Regions from separate parts of the Pseudarthrobacter adonitolis genome, predicted to be linked through region 1. Evidence: riboswitches for the same ligand, from Rfam matches in the RefSeq annotation. Region 1 holds a riboswitch; each other region holds the start of a gene.
The links. A riboswitch is a leader RNA that binds a small molecule or an ion and turns the genes downstream of it on or off. The one in region 1 is predicted to bind cyclic di-AMP.

Region 1 (4,462 bases):
TTGAGCGGTGGCAGAGCTAGGCAATCCACTCAAGAACGTCAACTTCGGAAAAGTTGACGCGCTTTAGACGTTACAGGAGTTCCGAGCCAATGTCACATTCAGGTCACGGCACGTCGCTGCGATTCGAGAGTTTGCCATCACTTGGGTCAGAGCCAGCCACTGGGGTCAACGACTTCGCCGTTGACCTGGACCTCGAAGTGGAGGTGGCAGCCCGTGGACGCGCCCGTGGTGCCGCTCAGGGCAACCACATCGCCGCGGGCGACCGTCTGGCCCACCCTGACGCTAGCGGAGGAGAGGTGGTTGTACGTGGTTTCAAGGCCATTGCCGTGATCCACCACCACGCGGTTGCCGCCGCCGTACTGGTGCCACCCAACAGAGGTCACGGTGCCGCTGGCAGCAGCCAGGACAGAGGTTCCGCACTGTGCCACGAAGTCCTGGCCACGGTGGAAGTCGCCGGAGCCGCCGGTAATGGGGCTGACCCGGAATCCGAAGGGTGACGCCGTAGCCAGCTGGGCCAGCGGCGAACCGAGGCTTCCGGCAGAGGCGGCGCGGGTAATGGATCCTGCGGACTGGGCGCTCAGCAGCTGCTTCAGTTTACCGTCGGGATCACCTTGGGTAACCACGGACGAGCGGCTGAAATCAATTTGGGCGGCGGCTTCGGCGGTAACTTCGGGCTGCGGAGCGGCGGAAACGGACGACGCCGCCTGGCCGGGTGCCGGAGTGGCCATCACGGGGCCGGTCACAGGAACCGTCACGGTGAGAGCCAGGCCTGTTGCTGCCAAGGCGATACCGGCCTTCTGGCCGAGGCCACTGGCAGCGGCGAAATCCGTCATCTGCCTGAAGGGTCCCCGGCGGCGGCGTGCTTCCCGCTGTGGGTCGCGGGGCCTCTCCGCGGTGAAATCCTCGGCCACTCTGGGCGCCGAAGCGGGACCCACCGCGCGACGGCGGCCCCTGGAGTATTGCGTGGTCAAGAATGTTCCTCTCTGGATAGCCTGCGAAGTTAGCTGTCGGATTCGGGTCAGAGAGTTCAAAGACCCGGTCCGCCGTGACAAGCACTTTGCGCAGAGATATCCCGTGAGGATCCTTCGCTGGAAGAGGCTTGCTGCTGACGGACTTCACCCCAAGGCAGTCTTGCGACTGCCGATTGTGGTTCCCCCGCCTCTGCCAGTGGTGACTCGTGCACCTGATCCGCTGGCAGAGCTCGGCTCCGGATCAGGTAACGCTTTTGTATCGACGCTGAGCTTCAACTATAGGTGATTAAGTTGGACAGTAACAATTCCGTTATCTTTGCGAACATGGCGTCACTGCGCTATGGCGCGGCCCACGCGGGGGGGACCGCCGTCCCGTCAGCGGACCGAAACGAAGACGTGCGCTGCCACTTCCGGGGGCAGTTCGAGCGCCCCCTCTATCCCCGGAACCCGCACGGAAATGTACTCTCCCACGCGCTCCAGAGACATCGAGGCGCCGGGCCTGATTCCGCCTTCGTCCAACTGAATCAGCAGCTCAGGTTCCACCTGGATAGGCTCAGCGAGCCGGCTGACTGTCACGTTCGACGCCGGCCCGTAGCCCTGCATCGCATCAAGGAGATTAATCACATCGGCGTCAGGCAGTGCGGGCGCCGGCCCGCCCAGGGCGGCCAGCCCGGGGATGGGGTTGCCGTAGGGAGACTCGGTGGGATGGTTGAGCAATTCGTAGATGCGCTGCTCAACGCGTTCACTCATCACGTGCTCCCAGCGGCACGCTTCATCGTGGACGTAGGCCCAGTCCAGGCCAATCACATCCGCCAGGAGCCGTTCCGCCAGCCTGTGCTTGCGCATCACTTCCGTAGCGCGTTTCCGCCCGGCTTCGGTCAGCTCCAGGTGACGGTCTCCGGAGACCACCACCAGTCCGTCGCGTTCCATCCGGCCGATGGTTTGGGACACCGTGGGGCCGGAATGCCGCAGCCGTTCGGCGATGCGTGCGCGAAGAGCAACGATGTTCTCTTCTTCAAGCTCCAAAATGGTCCGAAGATACATCTCCGTAGTATCGATCAGATCCGTCATCCAGCTCAGCTCCTCGAGCACAGTACCTTGCGTTGTCCCACCGTATCGCGTCCAGCAGCGGCGAGGTCCGGTAAAAAGCTTAGCCTATTTTGAATTTGTCCGGATAATCCCCGGACGGGGACAAACGGTCTCATTGGCCGGACTATGACGGCGCCGGTTCCCGCCCAATCGAGGGTTCAGGCAGAATGAAGAAGGTCCTATGCAGTCACTGCCGACTACCGGCCACCCCACCGTCCGGACGTGAGCCACGTCCATGCCGAAATTGGAGCCCCCGTGAGCGAAACCAGCATCACTATTCCTGCCGACCTCCTGCCAAAGGATGGACGGTTCGGCGCAGGACCGTCCAAGGTCAGGCCGGAGCAGCTCGAAGCGCTCTCAGCGGCGTCCAAGACCATCCTGGGTACCTCCCACCGCCAGGCTCCGGTCAAGAACCTCGTAGGCTCCGTCCGCGAAGGCCTCAGCCAGTTCTTCCACGCCCCCGAAGGCTACGAAGTGGTCCTCGGCGTCGGCGGCTCCACCGCTTTCTGGGACGTCGCCAGCTTCGGCCTGGTGGAGAAGAAGGCCCAGCACCTGTCTTTCGGCGAGTTCGGCTCCAAGTTCGCCTCAGCCACCAACAAGGCCCCATTCCTGGACGCCTCCTCCATCATCAAGTCCGAGCCGGGCACCCGCCCGGTATCGGCCGCCGAGGCCGACGTGGATGTCTACGCCTGGCCGCAGAACGAAACCTCCACCGGTGTCGCGGCTCCGGTCAAGCGCGTGGCGGGCGCCGACGCCGGTTCCCTGGTCCTGGTGGACGCCACCTCCGCGGCCGGCGGCCTGGACGTGGACGTCTCCGAGGCTGATGTCTATTACTTCGCCCCGCAGAAGAACTTCGCGTCCGACGGCGGCCTGTGGCTGGGCCTCTTCTCCCCCGCCGCACTGGAACGCGCCGCCCGGATCAAGGCCAGCGGCCGCTGGATCCCGGACTTCCTCGACCTCCAGACCGCCATCGACAACTCCAAGCTGAACCAGACGTACAACACGCCGTCGCTCTCCACGCTGGTGACCCTCGACGCGCAGGTGCAGTGGCTGAACGCCAACGGTGGCCTGGACTTCGCGTCCGCCCGCACTGCTGACTCCGCCGGCCGGATCTACTCCTGGGCCGAGGCCTCCGAGTACGCGACCCCGTTTGTGGCCAAGTCGGAGGACCGTTCCAACGTCATCGCCACCATCGATTTCGACGACTCGATCGACGCCGCCGCGATCGCCAAGGTGCTGCGCGCCAACGGCATCGTGGACACCGAGCCGTACCGCAAGCTGGGCCGCAACCAGCTCCGGATCGCCACGTTTGTGGCCATCGAGCCGGCTGACGTCTCCGCGCTGCTGGCAAGCATCGATTACGTGGTGGGCGAACTGCGCAAGTAGCGCTCGGCGCGGGCTACCGCGGTCAGGGCTGGTCGGCGTCGTCCGGGTGTGCAACCCGGGCGGCGCCGTCGTCGTTAATGCCTGCGGCGGGACGAAGGGACTCAACGCCGAAGTACCGCAGGCCGCGGGCGCGCCTGTTGAAGGTGAGCCGAAGCTGCTGGGCGCGGATGATCCAAATCATTCCGATCACGGCGGCGATGATCCCGGAGGCGGCCGCCACGGCAAGCGACCACCGGGGGCCGGCGACGTTGGCCACCCATCCCACCAGTGGGGCGCCGATGGGTGTGCCGCCCATGAAGATGGCCATGTACAGGGCCATTACCCTTCCGCGCATGACGGGGTCGGTGGTGGTCTGGACATAACCGTTGGCACTGGTCATCATGGTGATCGCGAACAGGCCGACGGGCACCAGCGCGACGCCGAACCAGAAGTAGTCCGGGGCAAGCGCGGCCAGTCCCGACGTCATCCCAAAGGCAGCTGCCGCGCCAAAGATCATCCGCAAGCGGGGCTTTCCGCGGCCGGCGGAGAGCAGCGCGCCGGCGACGGAACCGATGGCCATGATGGAATTCATGAGCCCGAAGGCGCTGGCGTCCAGCCCGAATTCCGTGCCCACCATGGCGGCGATGAACAGCACGAAGTTAAGCCCGAGTGTTCCGACGATGAACACGGCGACGAGAACCACCACAATGTCCGGCCGGAACCTGACATAACGCAGCCCCTCCCGGATGCGACCCTTCCCCGGGGCCGCCCGGGGAAGCTGGCGCAGTGACGCGGGGGGAATCTTCCACAGGCTCAGGAGCATGGCCAGAAAGGTGCAGGTGTTGATCAGGAACACCCAGCCGGGACCTACCGCCACGGTGAGGACCCCGGCCACAGCGGGCCCGATCATCCGGGCGACATTGAAGGAGGCGCTGTTCAGGGCCACGGCGTTGGGCAGGTAGTCGTCCCGCACGAGTTCAGAAACGAAGGTCTGCCGGACCGGGGCATCGAGGGCGGAGACCATGCCCAGCAGCAGG
Region 2 (4,462 bases), on a different contig from region 1:
CCCCGTCTACATCCCCAGGAACCATCTGGTGGAGGAGGCCCTTGACGCTGCTGTTGCAGGCGACCTGGACCCCTTCAACCTCTTGGTGAACGTCCTTGCGGATCCGTACACGCCGCGGCCCGGCCTGGAACGCTACGCAGGCCCCGCCCCTGAAACCTTCGGGAGCTACCGGACCTTCTGCGGGACCTGAGTGAACACAAGGGGTGGACGACGGCGGCGCGCAGCTGGGTGCCACCCGCCGCCGTCGTGCACGGCCGGATCACGCTACGCGGACGAAGGACGCTCCGGAGAGCCAGCTGATGGAGTGGACTTCGGTCTTGTAACCGTCCACCCCGCCACTGACAACCTGGCCGTTGCCGGCGTAGACGCCCACATGGCCGGCCGTGATGACCAGGTCACCGGCGGCAGGCGTGCCCACCACCGTGCCGTACTGGTAGAACTGGCCCGGCGCCAGGTCTCCCACGCTCTTACCGACCGAGCGCAGCGCTTTCTCCACCATGGCAGTGCAGTCCTGCTGGAGGCCGAGCTGGGAATTGGCGGAAGCCAGGATGGCCGCGCCGAGTGAGCCGGCCGGCGCCTGTGCCGCCGGTGCGGACGTTGAGGCCAGCTGGATGCCGGTGTTGGTTGGGGCGGCCGGGGCCGCGGCGGCCTTCGCCGCCGGGGCCGGTGCTGTGTAGCCGGCACCGGGGATCTGGATCTGGTCGCCGGGGTAGATGATGGTGGTCATCGTCAGGCCGTTGACAGCCAGCACGTCGTTGAGTGCGACGCCGTACTTGGTGGAAATTGCGCCCAGTGTGTCGCCTGAAACGACAGTGTGAACGTTGGCCGCGGCGGGTGCCGGGGCAACTGCGGCCGGGGCAGGTGCGCTGACCTGGCCCTGAACGTTGACAGTCCCGGAATTGTCGGGGCCGTGGACGCCGGCCTGCGCCGGGGCGCCGATGCTGAACAGCAGGCCGGAGGCGGCAACAGCCACCAGGGCCGGCCGGCCGAACGTCAGGGCGTGGGCTTTGGCCGTTGAAGACAGGCCAACGAGGACGGTAGAGCTGGCAGGAACCGCACGGTGGCGTGCGGCAGTTGAAATATTGGACACGGTTGATCGCCTCTCCCATGCCTGCGGGGTGAGCTGTCGGGTTCGGGTCGGAGATACCCGGCCGGCATCGATTCCGCACAGGACGGAGCGATACTGACTTAACCCCAAGGCTTCGAAAAGCCGTGGAAACGTGGTTCCCCCGTCCCTGCCAGTTGGAAAGCGACTGGATCCCGGTCAGCGGCAGGGCTCGGCATACTGGCGGGAATGTCCCGGCTTGAGCCAGGCCACCGCATGACCATAACTTCTATTCGGCGGCAATGTCACATTCCGATAACGGAATGTAGGCCTGGAATCCACCCGTCTTTCAGCACGGATGCGCTACTCCTCGGTAACGATGTTGCAGGTCAGGCCCTGTAATCCGTATATGCCCGGTAAGCTCACCAACTATGTCCCGGTTTGTTCAAAAAATGCGGCTGCCCGCCCTCGCCGGAATGCTGGCCGTTGCCCTGGCCGGGTCGGTTGCGCTGCTTCCCTCACATGCCGCCGACGACGCGCCGCCGGGTGGCTATCCCTCCTGGCAGGACGTGCAGAACGCCAAGCAAAGCGAAGCCGGCAAAGCGGCAGAGGTCGCCAGGATCACCGGGCTGCTGGGCGGGCTCCAGACCGGAGCAGAGGCGCTGGGCAATGCGGCCGTGACGTCCGCCGCCGAGTACGCCCTGGCCGAAGTGGCGCTTCAGGCCGCCACGTCTACCGTGGACGCCCTGACCGCCCAGACTGCACGCGCCACGGCCGAACTGGGACAGTACAAAAAGGAAATCGGTGCCCTGGCAGCCCAGTCGTACAAGACTGGTGGCACCAATATGGGTTTCTTCGTTGCCCTCGACGCTGTGCAGACCAACAGCATCCAAGGCCTGAACATCGTCCAGATCGTCAGCGACAAGACTGCTGCCCTAGTGCACAAATCCGCAGCCGCTGAACGCATTTCCCGCGCCCTGGCTGAGCAGGAGCAGACAGCCAGGGCCGAACGTGAGCGCCTGGCCGGGGAGGCCAGGACCAAGCTCGACGCCGCCCAGTCCGCCCAGCAGGCGATGTCCCGGCAGATCGCGGAGCAGGAGGAGCACGGCCAGGAACTGACCGCGCAGTTGGCCTCCCTCAAGGGCACCACCGCTGCGGTGGAGGGGGAGTTCCGGCAGGGCCAGGCAGCCTTGGCCGCGTACGAAACGGCGCAGGCCGCCAAACGGGCCGCAGCCCAGGAACAGGCACGCCAACTGGCGGAGGCGGCAGCCAAGGCGGCTGCCCTCGCTGCCGCGCAGAAACCTGTGAACCCGGCGCCGGCCCCACCGGCTGTACCGGGAGTGCCCGCCCCCGCTCCCGTCCCCAGCCCGACGCCGCCACCGCCGCCCGTCGTCGTCGTGCCTTCTGTGCCGGGCGGCGCTGTGAACGACCCCGCTGGCGCAAAAAACTACGCGGCCGGCCAGCTGGGAGCCTACGGCTGGGGCCAGGACCAGTTCCAGTGCCTGGCGTCGCTGTGGACCAAGGAATCCAACTGGCTGACCACTGCCACCAACCCCTACTCGGGCGCATACGGGATCGCTCAGGCGCTGCCGGCCAGTAAGTACGGCAGCGCCGGGAGTGACTGGCTCACCAGCTACCGGACTCAGGTCAATTGGGGACTGTCGTACATCGCGGACCGCTACGGGTCACCCTGCGGCGCGTGGAACCATTCCGTGGCCAAGAACTGGTACTGACCTGCTCTGGGACGGCAGTCGGGTCACGTTCCCGGGGCTTTGGCGAATTCCGCGGCGCTGAGGAATTCAATTCCGACGAAGGCCTGATCGCCGTCCACCCAGGCGTCATGCCCTGGCGGAATGGTGTAGGAGTCGCCGGCGCTGATGTTGATCCGATTGCCATCGGTGGTCTCGACGTTGAGGGCCCCGGAAACGCAGTAACCGACGTGGTTGTTCTGGCAGGACTCGGTCTGGACCACCGGCTTGATGCAGTCCGACCAGCGCCAGCCTGGATTGAACGTGAACCGGCCAACCGTGTAGTCGCCCAGGTTGACGAGGTCCACTTCGGTTTTGTCCGGGCGGCGCTTCTCATCCGGCGTGTTGTGGGACTTGACTGCCAGCTCGGTGACGATGTTTGTAGGCATGACACGCAGACTTTCTCTGTGGAGTTTGTGTCCATCAGCTGTCTGTCCCTGGCTGCCAGACGGCATCTGAGGCGCTTACGATTGCCAGCATCCTCCAACCGGCCGCGCTTGTCGAGACCCAAACCACTAGGCTATTCCCATGCCCGATTTTGAACGGTTCCGGGTCATGCTGGAGGACGAGCGCGCGCGGAAACTCGCGCTTCTTCCAGCCCTCCGTGCGGACATCTCCTCAGCCAATGGCGCACGCCAGGATTCCAACGTGGATGACGAGCACGACCCCGAGGGCTCCACTATTGCGTTCGAGCTATCGCAGGCATCGGCGCTCCTGAAGCAGAGCAGCTGGGGCCTCGAACAGGTGGACGCGGCCTTGGCGCGGATTGCTGCGGGCACCTACGGTACGTGCGCCCTGTGCGGGGACCCCATCGCGGACGGACGGCTCGAAGCCCGCCCGTCGACGCCGTTCTGCATAGTCCACGCCGCTGCCGGCCGGCAGGGACGGTAGCGGGCGCCTTGAACCAAAACACGGTGAACGAAAGGGTGCAGGAGGCCGCCGGCTTCATCGACGCCACCCTGCAGGACGAGGGAACCTGGTACCGGGCGGAAGACGTGGAGTCCCGGGTGGGCGGGGCACTTGGATCCTATGGGTCGTCCGTCGGAGCCGTACGCGGCACTGTCCGCGACGCCGGCAGGAAGTTCAAGGAGTTTGACCACGATGAGGTGACCTCGTTGGCATCGCTCCTCTGGGGCCGGCCGAGTCCCGGCAGGCGGCCGATCTATGAGCGCCGGCTCGCCGCCGTTGTGCTGCTGCAGTCCCAGGTGGCGCTCCTCCGCCACTCTGACCTGACCAGGTTGGAGGGCTTCATCAGGTCCGCAGAGACCTGTGAGCTGGTGGACCCCCTGGTTGCCGACGTTGTGGTTCCGCTGCTGAAGGGCCTGGATGGCAGCGAGCGCCAGCGGGCCGACGCCGTCATCACCCGCTGGCACCAGGACCCCGTCGACGCGCTCCGCCATGCCGCTCAGCTCATCGCGACTCAGGGAACTGACCTGCAGCGCCTTTCGGGGGACCGTGACCAGGGACGGCTCTGACCCCTGTTCTCTGGTCTCCGTCAGTCGTACTCTTGGCCTTGGAGGTGATTGCCATGGAGGCAGCGCAGGGCGACAGGATCATCGTCCGGGGGAGGACCGTCGGATCCTCAGACCGGCACGGGATAATCGTCGAGGTACGTGGTCAGGAAGGCCATCCGCCCTACCTGGTCCGCTTCGACGACGGACACGAAACC
Region 3 (4,462 bases), on a different contig from region 1:
CAAGGTCGATCAGCACGCCGGACGGGCGCGGGTCCTGGGGCTGCTGCAGCCGCGCAGTCTCGGTGCGCTTCTGCGCGTTCACTGTGGGGTCACCGAAGGTGGAACGGACGACGTCGAGCGCGGAACCCGGGGTGCCGGCGGGGGCCACGGCCACGGCCGCGTAGCTTTCGGCACCGGTCACGAGTGACTGTGCGTAGGCGCGGATTTCCTGGGCAAGTTTGGCAATGGAGGTTCCGGCAGCTGCCGCGGTCTCCTCGTCGATGCCCATATAGAGGACAAATCCACGGGCCACGGTGTCGTTGGCGACTGGCCGCACGGCGTTTGGCCCCGCGATAACCGGAGTTGGCGCGGTCAGCGGCGCGGCTTCGGCAGGCTGGACAGCGCGGAGCTGGCCGTAGGTATTGGGGTTGTAGCCCTGGGGTGAGTAGCCGGGGGCAGGAAAGCTGGCGCTTGGGGCGGCCGGGGCGAATGCCGGTCGGGCACCGAACCCCTGGCGAAGGCCGGAAGCCTGGCCAACCTTGCCTGCGTTACGGACGGAGATGTGGACGTATCCGGATGCAACTGACATGAATGCTTACCTCAATGTGAATGGCCGTCATCGCGGCTCGAATGCTGGTTGTCCCCGCAATGAGATCTGGGGAGGGCGCCCTACGCTGGGCTGGGGGCGAATGCCTAAGAACTTCGTGGGGTCTAAAGGTCAGGCTTGCATTCGGCAACAGCGCATGTCGGCAGCAGCGGATGTGCTGGGCCAATATTCTGCGGCTGCAGGTGCTGTTGAGTTCTTGTTCACAATTGAAAGTGTGCAACGTAACAATGAAAACTTGCAAGTAACAATGGGGGCTTTGTTCCGCATACTGAGACAGAATGCGGTTTTGTGTTGCAGATCACCATTCTGAAATGGCGACAAAATGGGAGTTATTGTCCGCCAAGGGTGCGTAAATGGGCCATATTGGCGAACAATCTTCGCTCTTTCGCGATGCTAAGCCCTCGAAATTCACTGTGCCGTGACTTGCCGAAGTTGCTTGTTGCCTTTGCCGCCTGTCCAGCGGAAACGCCGCCGGCCCGCGCATTGTCGGCGTCCCGCTCGCCCACCCGGGACGGCTCCCCCATCCGCGCCCTGGTGGTTGACGACAAACCCAGCCTTTCCGAACTCATGAGCATGGGGCTGCGCATGGCCGGATGGTCCGTTTGCCGTGGCTTCGGATGGCCGGGAGGCCGTCAAGCACGCCAAGGAGTTCCGCCCGGACGTCCCGGTGCTGGACGTAATGCTGCCAGGGTTCAACGGCGTTGAGCTGCTGGGCAGGATCCGCGACTTCGCACCGGAGGTACCTGCGCTTTTCCTGACCGCCAAGGACGCCGTCCAGGACAGGATCGTGGGCCTGGCGGCCGGCGGGGACGAATACGTGACCAAGCCCTTCAGCGTGGAGGAGGTCCTGCTGCGGCTGCACAGGTGGACCTCACACAACTCGTGATCGAAACCGTCAGGGACGAGAAAGTCATCGCCCCGGACCACCACTGGCGCCTTGAACTGCCTGACGAGTTGAACTGCCTGACGAGCCGCTCGCCGTCACCGGTGATGCGACCCATCTGCGGCAGGTGCTGGTCAACCTTCTCTCCAACGCGCGCAAGCACACGCCGCCGGGAACCACCGTCGTCACCGCTGTCACGAAGTCTGCCGATGGCAACGCGGCGGTGACGGCAACGGACGACGGCGGCGGCATCCCTGCGGAGTTCGCGGACCATGCTTTCTCCCGGCTTGCCCGCGCAGACCCCGGCCCGCAAGGGCATGGCGCCGGCCTCGGGCGCCGCGGCGTCGGAAGGCACCACTGGCCCGGGCCTGTCCATTGTCCAGTCCAACACGAAGGCCCACGGCGGGAGCGTGGAAGTGACATCGCGGGCAGGTCGGACAGAGTTCGCCTTACTCCTCCCTACCGGCGCCGTGGCACGAACCGACGCCCGATCACAGCAAGGCGACACACCGTCGTCGTGATTTCTGTTACCAAAATGTGACTTAAGCTTCCGGCTCCTGTAGCGTCGAACAGGTGCGGATCCCGTTCGGGCCGCATATCCGGATGACGCCAAGCTCTGCCGCTTCCCGGATTCCGATTTCAGAGGCAGAGGCGGGGGACCCACCGTCCCGGGCACCAAGTGCCCTTTGGGGTTAAGCCAACACGTGGTTGTGCCGTGTGGCCGGATGCCCTCATCCGAACCCGACAGCTAACTCCGCAGGTGTGAGAGGCGATCCATCATGTCTGAATTCAAGGTACAAACGCGCCCGCAGGGCGACACAAAGTCCGATAGCCACCGTAAGCAAACCCGCTTCAGTGCGGCAATGTCCCCACTGTCCAAGGTGGCCCGGATTCCCTCCGTGGGCCAGCGCGCCGCGGTGTTTGCCACGGCGGGCGCCCTGCTGATCGGGGTCAGCGCCGCTGGACACGCTTCCGAGTCTGCATCGCTTGCGGCCAGCGCGGACCAGGCCGCCGAAGAAACCGGCGCCCAGTCGAAACTGAGCTTCGAAGCAGCCCAGATCCAGCCCCCGGCCACCCCGGAAGCTGCGCCAGCCGAAATCAACGTCGCGCCCCAGGCTGCCGCCCCGGCACCTGCCCCGGCCCCAGCTCCGGCTCCGGCTCCCGAGCCCGCCCCCGCACCTGTTGTGCCCGTCAACGACCCCGCCGGGGCACAAGCCTACGCCGCCAGCCAGCTGGCGACCTACGGCTGGTCCGCCGACCAGATGCAGTGCCTGCAGACGCTGTGGACCAAGGAATCCGACTGGTCCACCACGGCCACCAATGCCAGCAGCGGCGCGTACGGCATCGTCCAGTCGTTGCCCGCTGAAAAGATGGCGAGCGCCGGCGCGGACTACCTCACCAATTACCGCACGCAGATCAACTGGGGCCTGAACTACATCCAGGAGCGGTACCAGTCACCGTGCGGCGCGTTGAACTTCCACCTGTCGCACAACTGGTACTAGGCAAACTCCCCCGCGCCGGGGCATCCCGGCGCGGGGGTCAGGGGTTCCCTGCCCAGCGGCTCCGGGCCATACTTGGGCCATGAAATTCACCACCACCATCCTGGGCAGCGGCAACAAGGCGGGCATTGAGGTTCCGGAGGAGGTCATCTCGGCTCTCGGCGCAGGCAAGCGTCCGCCGGTTGTGGTGACCATCAACGGAAAGAGCTACCGGAGCAGCATCGCGGTCATGGGCGGACAGAACCTGATCGGGGTGAGCACCGCTAACCGGGAATTCACCGGAGTTGCCGCTGGCGACACCGTCGAGGTCGACGTGGAACTGGACACCCAGCCGCGCATCATCGAGGTCCCCGACGATCTGGCCGCCGCCCTGGCCGCCGAACCCGACGCGCAGGCGTTCTACGCCACGCTGAACTACAGTACGCAGCGCCGGTACGTGGAGCCAATCGGCGATGCCAAGACGGACGAAACCCGGGCCCGGCGGATCACGAAGATGGTCACCGCCCTCAAAGCCGGAAAGAAATGATCTGCCGTCCCCTGGCGTCCGTTTCCACGGAGACGCGCACAGCACTGTAGTCCGGGATGTGGAGCAGGCCTGCCGGCAAATCGCCCGTATTGGGACCCACGGCCACCGTCCGGATACCGGCGGCAACGCCTGCCGCGATTCCGGCGGGCGCGTCCTCGAACACCACGGCGTCCTCCAGCTTCACGCCCAGCAGCCCGGCTGCCATCAGATACCCTTCCGGGTGCGGCTTGCCTCGTGTGACCAAGTCCGCCGTCACGGCCGTGGCCGGCATGGCCAGTCCCGCGGCGTCCATGCGGATGTCCGCGAGGTCCTGTCCGCTGAAGTCACCAGCGCCACTGCCTGGGCGGGCAGGCTGCGGAGCAGCTCGGCAGCCCCCGGCAACGCGACGATACCGGCAGTCCGCACCCTTTCCATGTCGCCGAGTTCGGCAGTGAGCGCCACGACATCGGCCCCCGCCGGGGCGAACCTACGCACGGTGTCGGCAGCCTGGACGCCGTGCGAAGTGCGCAGGATTTCGGCGATGTCCAGACCGTACCGGACAGCGAATTCTCCCCAGACCTCCTCCACTACTGCCGTCGAGTCCACCAGCGTGCCGTCCATATCGAAATGGACGGCCCGGCAGGTCAGTGTTCGTGTAGCGGCAGGTGTTCGTGTGGCGGCAGGTGTGGGGATTTTCATGCTGCCTATTTTGCCTCAGGCGTCACGGCCCGGGATGTACTGCACGGCCCACTTGTTGCCGTCGGGATCGGCGAAATAGACGAAGTGCCCCCAGTCCTGCACGTCAATATCGCTGACCTCCACTCCGTTGCCCTTGAGGTGGTCGTGGGCAGCCTGGATGTCGCTGACCACCATCTGCAAGCTTGGGGCCGTACCCGAAGGGGCGTCATTGAGGCCCTCGCCAATACAAATGGAGCAGGCGGATCCCGGCGGGGTCAGCTGGACGAAGCGGATGCCATCCATGGGCCGCT
Region 4 (4,462 bases), on a different contig from region 1:
CCACTCCCTGAACGTGCCGGCGGCGGACCGTCGCCGATACAGCACGGCCGCGCCAGAGGTGTATGTCGAGGTCGGATTCGACTACCAGATGACGGATCTGCAGGCCGCCGTCGGCATCGTGCAGCTGGGCCGGCTGGGCGAGATCGTGGCTCGCCGCCGGGAGATGGCCGCAAGCTATGAGGCAGGCCTTTCCGGCCTGGCCGGGCTCCGGTTCGTGGCCGACCCACCGTACGGAACCACCAACTTCCAGTCCTTCTGGCTCGAGGTGCTCCCGGACTTCGCGACCGACCGCGAAGGGCTCCTGGCCCGCCTGGCCGATGCCGGAATTTCGGCGCGCCGCGGCACCATGGCGGCACACCGGCAGCCTGCCTACCGGTGGCGCGATACTGGCAACGCAGGGCTCCAGAACACCGAACGGCTGACGGACCGGACCCTAGTTCTCCCGATTTTCCACGGCCTGGACAACGTGGGCCTGAACCGGGTCATGAACAGCGTACGGGCGGCCGCCGGGGTACGCCGGTGAGCGAACTGGTGCTGGTCGCAGCAAGCGGGCTGGCCCGGGAGGTCCTGACCATGGTCCGCGCCAGCGGGCAGTACGACGTCGTCGGGCTGCTCGACGACGACAAGGAAATGACCGGCGTCACCGTGGACGGAGCGCCGGTGCTGGGGACCATTGACGACGCCTCCAAGTTCACGCACGCACTGGTGCTGGTATGCCTGGACTCGGGAAAATCCCGGGAAGCCGTGGTGGAACGGCTAGCGGCCCAGGGCGTGCGCGATGCCGGTACGCCACGGCGATCGACCCCACCGTGGAGTGCCCCGAGGGCTGCCGGATCGGCCGGGCCAGCATCCTGCTGCGGAATGTGACGCTGACGGCTTCGGTCACGCTTGCGGCGCATGTTGCGGCCATGCCGTCCGTGACTTTCACGCACGACGACGACGTGGCGGACTTCGCGACGTTCGCCGCCGGTGTGTCGCTGGGCGGCGGAGTCCGGATCGGCCGGGCGGCCTACCTGCGATTGAACTGCAGCGTCCGGGAACGGACCTCCGTGGGGGCCTACGCCACGGTGGGTATGGGGGCGGCCGTTTTGAGCAACGTGCCCGACGGCGAAACGTGGGTCGGCGTCCCGGCGCACCCTATCGATCAGGGTTAAACGAAGGGCAACCGAGGCCGGGCGCAAGGGGCCGCTCCGACGGCGTGACTTTCGTTACCTGATTGTGATTAATCAGGTCCGGTCATGTACGGTCGATCAAGTGGGCCGACCTTCCAGGCCCAAATCCGGGCAGACGCCAAGCTCTGCCGCTGCCCGGAGTCCACGACATCATTAGGCAGAGGCGGGGGACCCAGAGTGTCCGGGCCACGGCTTTAAAGCCGGCCCTTGGGGTGAAGCCGCATTGCGCGGCCGGATGGCCTCATCCGAATCCGACAGCTAACTCCGCAGGCGTTGAGAGGTAATCACCCATGCCTGCACCCCATGATCAGCCGCGCCCTGACGCGCGCCCCTATTCCAAAGAAGCCGCGGCGCCCACCCAGCGACGGTCTGTGCTGAAGAAGTCCGCGGGCCGTGCCAAGACCCAGCGCAACATGTCGCTGACGGCGGCCGCACTCGTCGCCCTCCTGGGAGTCGTTTCCCTCGGCCAGGTCTCCGACCAAGGGCCCCAAAGCGCCGAGTTGAGCCGCGTCGCGGACACGTCCAATCGTGCCCAGGCCCCGGGACAGGTCAAGCGCAACACCAACCCTGTTCCGGCCCCACTGCCGGCCACGGACCCCACCACCGCGCCGGCGCCGGTGCCGGCGCCTGCACCTGCTCCCGCCCCGGCATCGACGACACCTGCGCCGGCACCCGCGCCCGCGCCCGCCGTGGCACCGCTTGCAACAACCGGCGCTATGCCGGTTGGTGTGCCCGGGGCGTGGACCATGGCTTTCGCCGACGAATTCAACGGCACGGCCCTTGACACGGGCAAATGGTCCAACTGCTGGTTCTCTCCCACCTGCGGCACGATGAACAACGTTAAGACGGACCCCAATAATGTTGCCGTCTCCAATGGCACCCTTGCCCTCACGCTCAGCTCATCGACCTCTGGCGCGTTGATTTCTACAAATCCCAGAGGTGGTGCAACAACGGGCTACCAGTTCACTACCGGCTACGTCGAAGCACGAATCAAGTTCTCGGGGAACGGCACGAACATCTACAACTGGCCTGCATGGTGGACTACCGGACAGTCCTGGCCTACGAATAACGAGATTGACATTGCGGAGCCCAAGGGACCCATGACGTCTAACTACATGAACGGGGCCGGGCAGTGGCAGACGTTCCAGCCGGGAGGCTCGTGGGATAACGAATGGCACGTATTCGGCATGCAGCGAAAAGCGTCGACCACGGACATCTACATGGACGGCGTACTAGTCAAGACGTTTGTCAGCGATAATCCGGCGACCCATCCGCATTACCTCGTTCTGAATACCGGTTCCGGCCGTGGTCCAGCGGCGTACGGAGCAGCTTCACAGATGACTGTCGACTACGTGCGGGCTTGGCAGTAACCTCTCCTAAGACAGCGGACGACGGCGGGACCTCCACCGTCGTCCGCTTTCTTTAACGTTGTGTAAACCCGCAGTTGTCGGCGCCGGAACGGCGAAACGCTGGGCCGCTCCCGTAAACTCTTGTAATGAGGCTTCTGTACGTCACAGAAAGCGTGCCCAACAGGGACCCCATGCTGGGGGATGGCAGTTCCATGATTCCGTTCGAAGTGTTGCGGAATCTTCCCCGGGATGTGGCAGTGACGCTCCTCACCTTCGCCGGGCCGGTCGAATTGCCGGCCGAAATCCGCACGCGCTGCGACGAAGTGCATGTCTTACCTACCCGGCAACGCTCAGCATCTCTGGTCAGGTCCCTTTTTAGCAACCACGACGTCGGCGCTCAGGAACGGGCTACGAGGCCGGCGTTCCAACGGGCAGAGCAGCTATCGGGCGAGTGTGACGCGGTTTTGGTACATGGGCCTCACGTTCTTTTCCTTGCCTCCCACCTTAAGGGACCTCTGGTCCTCCAAACGGTGGATCCATGGTCGAAAAGGGTTGGCGCGGAGAGTGTGCTGGCCTCCGGATGGAGAGCCGCCTACCGCGCGCGAAAGAGCAGAAAGATCATCAGCGCTGAGCGTCAGTTGCCGGCAAGGGCCCGACTCTTGACAGTCGGAGCACAGGATGCCGCTGATTGGTCACGCCTCCTGGGGCGGCCTGTCCGCAGCATTCCCAACGGATCAGAACCTTTGGCTCGGACAGTTCAAAAGCAAGGCAGCCGCGTAGTCTGCTTCGTTGGCAGCCTGAACTACGGACCAAACATCGCAAGCGCGGCGGTCCTCATCAACCGCATTGCCCCCCTCGTTTGGAACGAGGTTCCCACAGCGAAGTTCGTTGTGGCTGGCCGTCAACCTACAAATGAGATCCTCTCACTGGCCGGACCGAGGGTGGACGTCCTCGCCAACGTGCCGTCCGTAGGCGAAGTCTTCCAGGCCGCACAGGTGGCGGCTTTCCCGGACGAACATGGAGTCGGAATCCGGAACTCCGTCCGCGAAGCCCTTGCTGCCGGTCTCCCGGTAGTGGCTACTCCTGTTGCCGCTCGGGAACAGGAACCGCATCCGCTGCTGACGGTGGAACCGGATACCTCGCTGTTCGTCCGGCACATCATCCACCATCTGACCTCGGATTTATCCCCCACCGGCACCAACGCCCAGGAGCGGACATGGGAGGAAGTTGCCGGCGAGTATCTGGATGAATTGCAACAAGCTATCGCTGGGCACCAAAACGAGCGTCAGGCAGAGGAGCCCTGCCCGTGAGATTCGGCAAGCCCCGGCCGCGAGCGGAATCCCGCACGCCCGCCGATTCCCTCTCCTCCGGCACCCTGGCCAACTTGGGTGTGCGCGGAGCGATGTGGCAGGGCCTTGCTCAGGTAGTGGGCAAGGGCACCGTGCTGCTGACCACCATCGTTTTGGCCCGGCTGCTGTCCCCGGAAGAGTATGGCCTAGTAGCACTTGCCCTCGTGGTGATGGCGTACGCAGAAACCTTGGCCGACGCCGGGGTGGCGCAGGCCCTGGTGTATCTGCCGCGTTCGGCCGAGATTGCACGGTCAGCCTTGTTGATTTCCATGCTCGTGGGCGGTGTGCTCGTCGCAGGGGCGCTGATCGGAGCGCCGCTGATATCAGAATTCTTCGGCCGCGAGGAAGTGGCGTCCCTGGTCCAGGTACTGGCAGTCTCCTTGCTGGCCACTGCCTTGGCGGCCGTCCCGGAATCCTTGCTCCGGCGTGATCTACGCTTTCAACGCCTCACTGCCGCTACCGTGATCCGCGCCGTGGTAACCGGCGCCTTGAGCATGATCCTCGCCTTCGCCGGCTACGGTGCTTGGTCGTTGGCAATCGGTACCGCAACTGGCTCCGTGATGTACGCAGTTTCGTGCTGGGTTCTGTTGCC

Region 2: it holds a riboswitch for cyclic di-AMP, as region 1 does, so the genes downstream of both, ACZYZ4_RS04090 (C40 family peptidase) here and ACZYZ4_RS15105 (M23 family metallopeptidase) in region 1, are expected to answer to the same signal.
Region 3: it holds a riboswitch for cyclic di-AMP, as region 1 does, so the genes downstream of both, ACZYZ4_RS14675 (aggregation-promoting factor C-terminal-like domain-containing protein) here and ACZYZ4_RS15105 (M23 family metallopeptidase) in region 1, are expected to answer to the same signal.
Region 4: it holds a riboswitch for cyclic di-AMP, as region 1 does, so the genes downstream of both, ACZYZ4_RS06545 (glycoside hydrolase family 16 protein) here and ACZYZ4_RS15105 (M23 family metallopeptidase) in region 1, are expected to answer to the same signal.

What each region holds. Positions count from the first base shown of each region.
Region 1 covers NZ_JBVAYW010000017.1:24,461-28,922, reverse strand. The annotation lists gene ACZYZ4_RS15105 (M23 family metallopeptidase) at 147-971, opposite strand; cyclic di-AMP (ydaO/yuaA leader) riboswitch at 977-1,207, opposite strand; gene ACZYZ4_RS15100 (iron-dependent transcriptional repressor DtxR) at 1,347-2,042, opposite strand; gene serC (phosphoserine transaminase) at 2,316-3,446, shown strand; gene ACZYZ4_RS15090 (MFS transporter) at 3,469-4,462, opposite strand, start outside.
Region 2 covers NZ_JBVAYW010000002.1:320,113-324,574, reverse strand. The annotation lists gene ACZYZ4_RS04095 (protein adenylyltransferase SelO) at 1-190, shown strand, start outside; gene ACZYZ4_RS04090 (C40 family peptidase) at 260-1,090, opposite strand; cyclic di-AMP (ydaO/yuaA leader) riboswitch at 1,094-1,262, opposite strand; gene ACZYZ4_RS04085 (coiled-coil domain-containing protein) at 1,477-2,778, shown strand; gene ACZYZ4_RS04080 (cupin domain-containing protein) at 2,802-3,182, opposite strand; gene ACZYZ4_RS04075 (TraR/DksA family transcriptional regulator) at 3,322-3,684, shown strand; gene ACZYZ4_RS04070 (DNA alkylation repair protein) at 3,708-4,268, shown strand; gene ACZYZ4_RS04065 (DUF1918 domain-containing protein) at 4,322-4,462, shown strand, end outside.
Region 3 covers NZ_JBVAYW010000016.1:6,457-10,918, reverse strand. The annotation lists gene ACZYZ4_RS14690 (winged helix-turn-helix domain-containing protein) at 1-568, opposite strand, end outside; partial or broken gene ACZYZ4_RS14685 (response regulator) at 1,070-1,451, shown strand; partial or broken gene ACZYZ4_RS14680 (sensor histidine kinase) at 1,427-1,990, shown strand; cyclic di-AMP (ydaO/yuaA leader) riboswitch at 2,091-2,243, shown strand; gene ACZYZ4_RS14675 (aggregation-promoting factor C-terminal-like domain-containing protein) at 2,249-2,971, shown strand; gene ACZYZ4_RS14670 (DUF1905 domain-containing protein) at 3,051-3,494, shown strand; gene ACZYZ4_RS14665 (HAD-IA family hydrolase) at 3,475-3,786, opposite strand; gene ACZYZ4_RS14660 (HAD family hydrolase) at 3,747-4,172, opposite strand; gene ACZYZ4_RS14655 (VOC family protein) at 4,188-4,462, opposite strand, start outside.
Region 4 covers NZ_JBVAYW010000004.1:103,297-107,758, reverse strand. The annotation lists gene ACZYZ4_RS06555 (DegT/DnrJ/EryC1/StrS family aminotransferase) at 1-523, shown strand, start outside; partial or broken gene ACZYZ4_RS06550 (PglD-related sugar-binding protein) at 520-1,154, shown strand; cyclic di-AMP (ydaO/yuaA leader) riboswitch at 1,295-1,459, shown strand; gene ACZYZ4_RS06545 (glycoside hydrolase family 16 protein) at 1,463-2,542, shown strand; gene ACZYZ4_RS06540 (glycosyltransferase) at 3,265-3,831, shown strand; gene ACZYZ4_RS06535 (lipopolysaccharide biosynthesis protein) at 3,828-4,462, shown strand, end outside.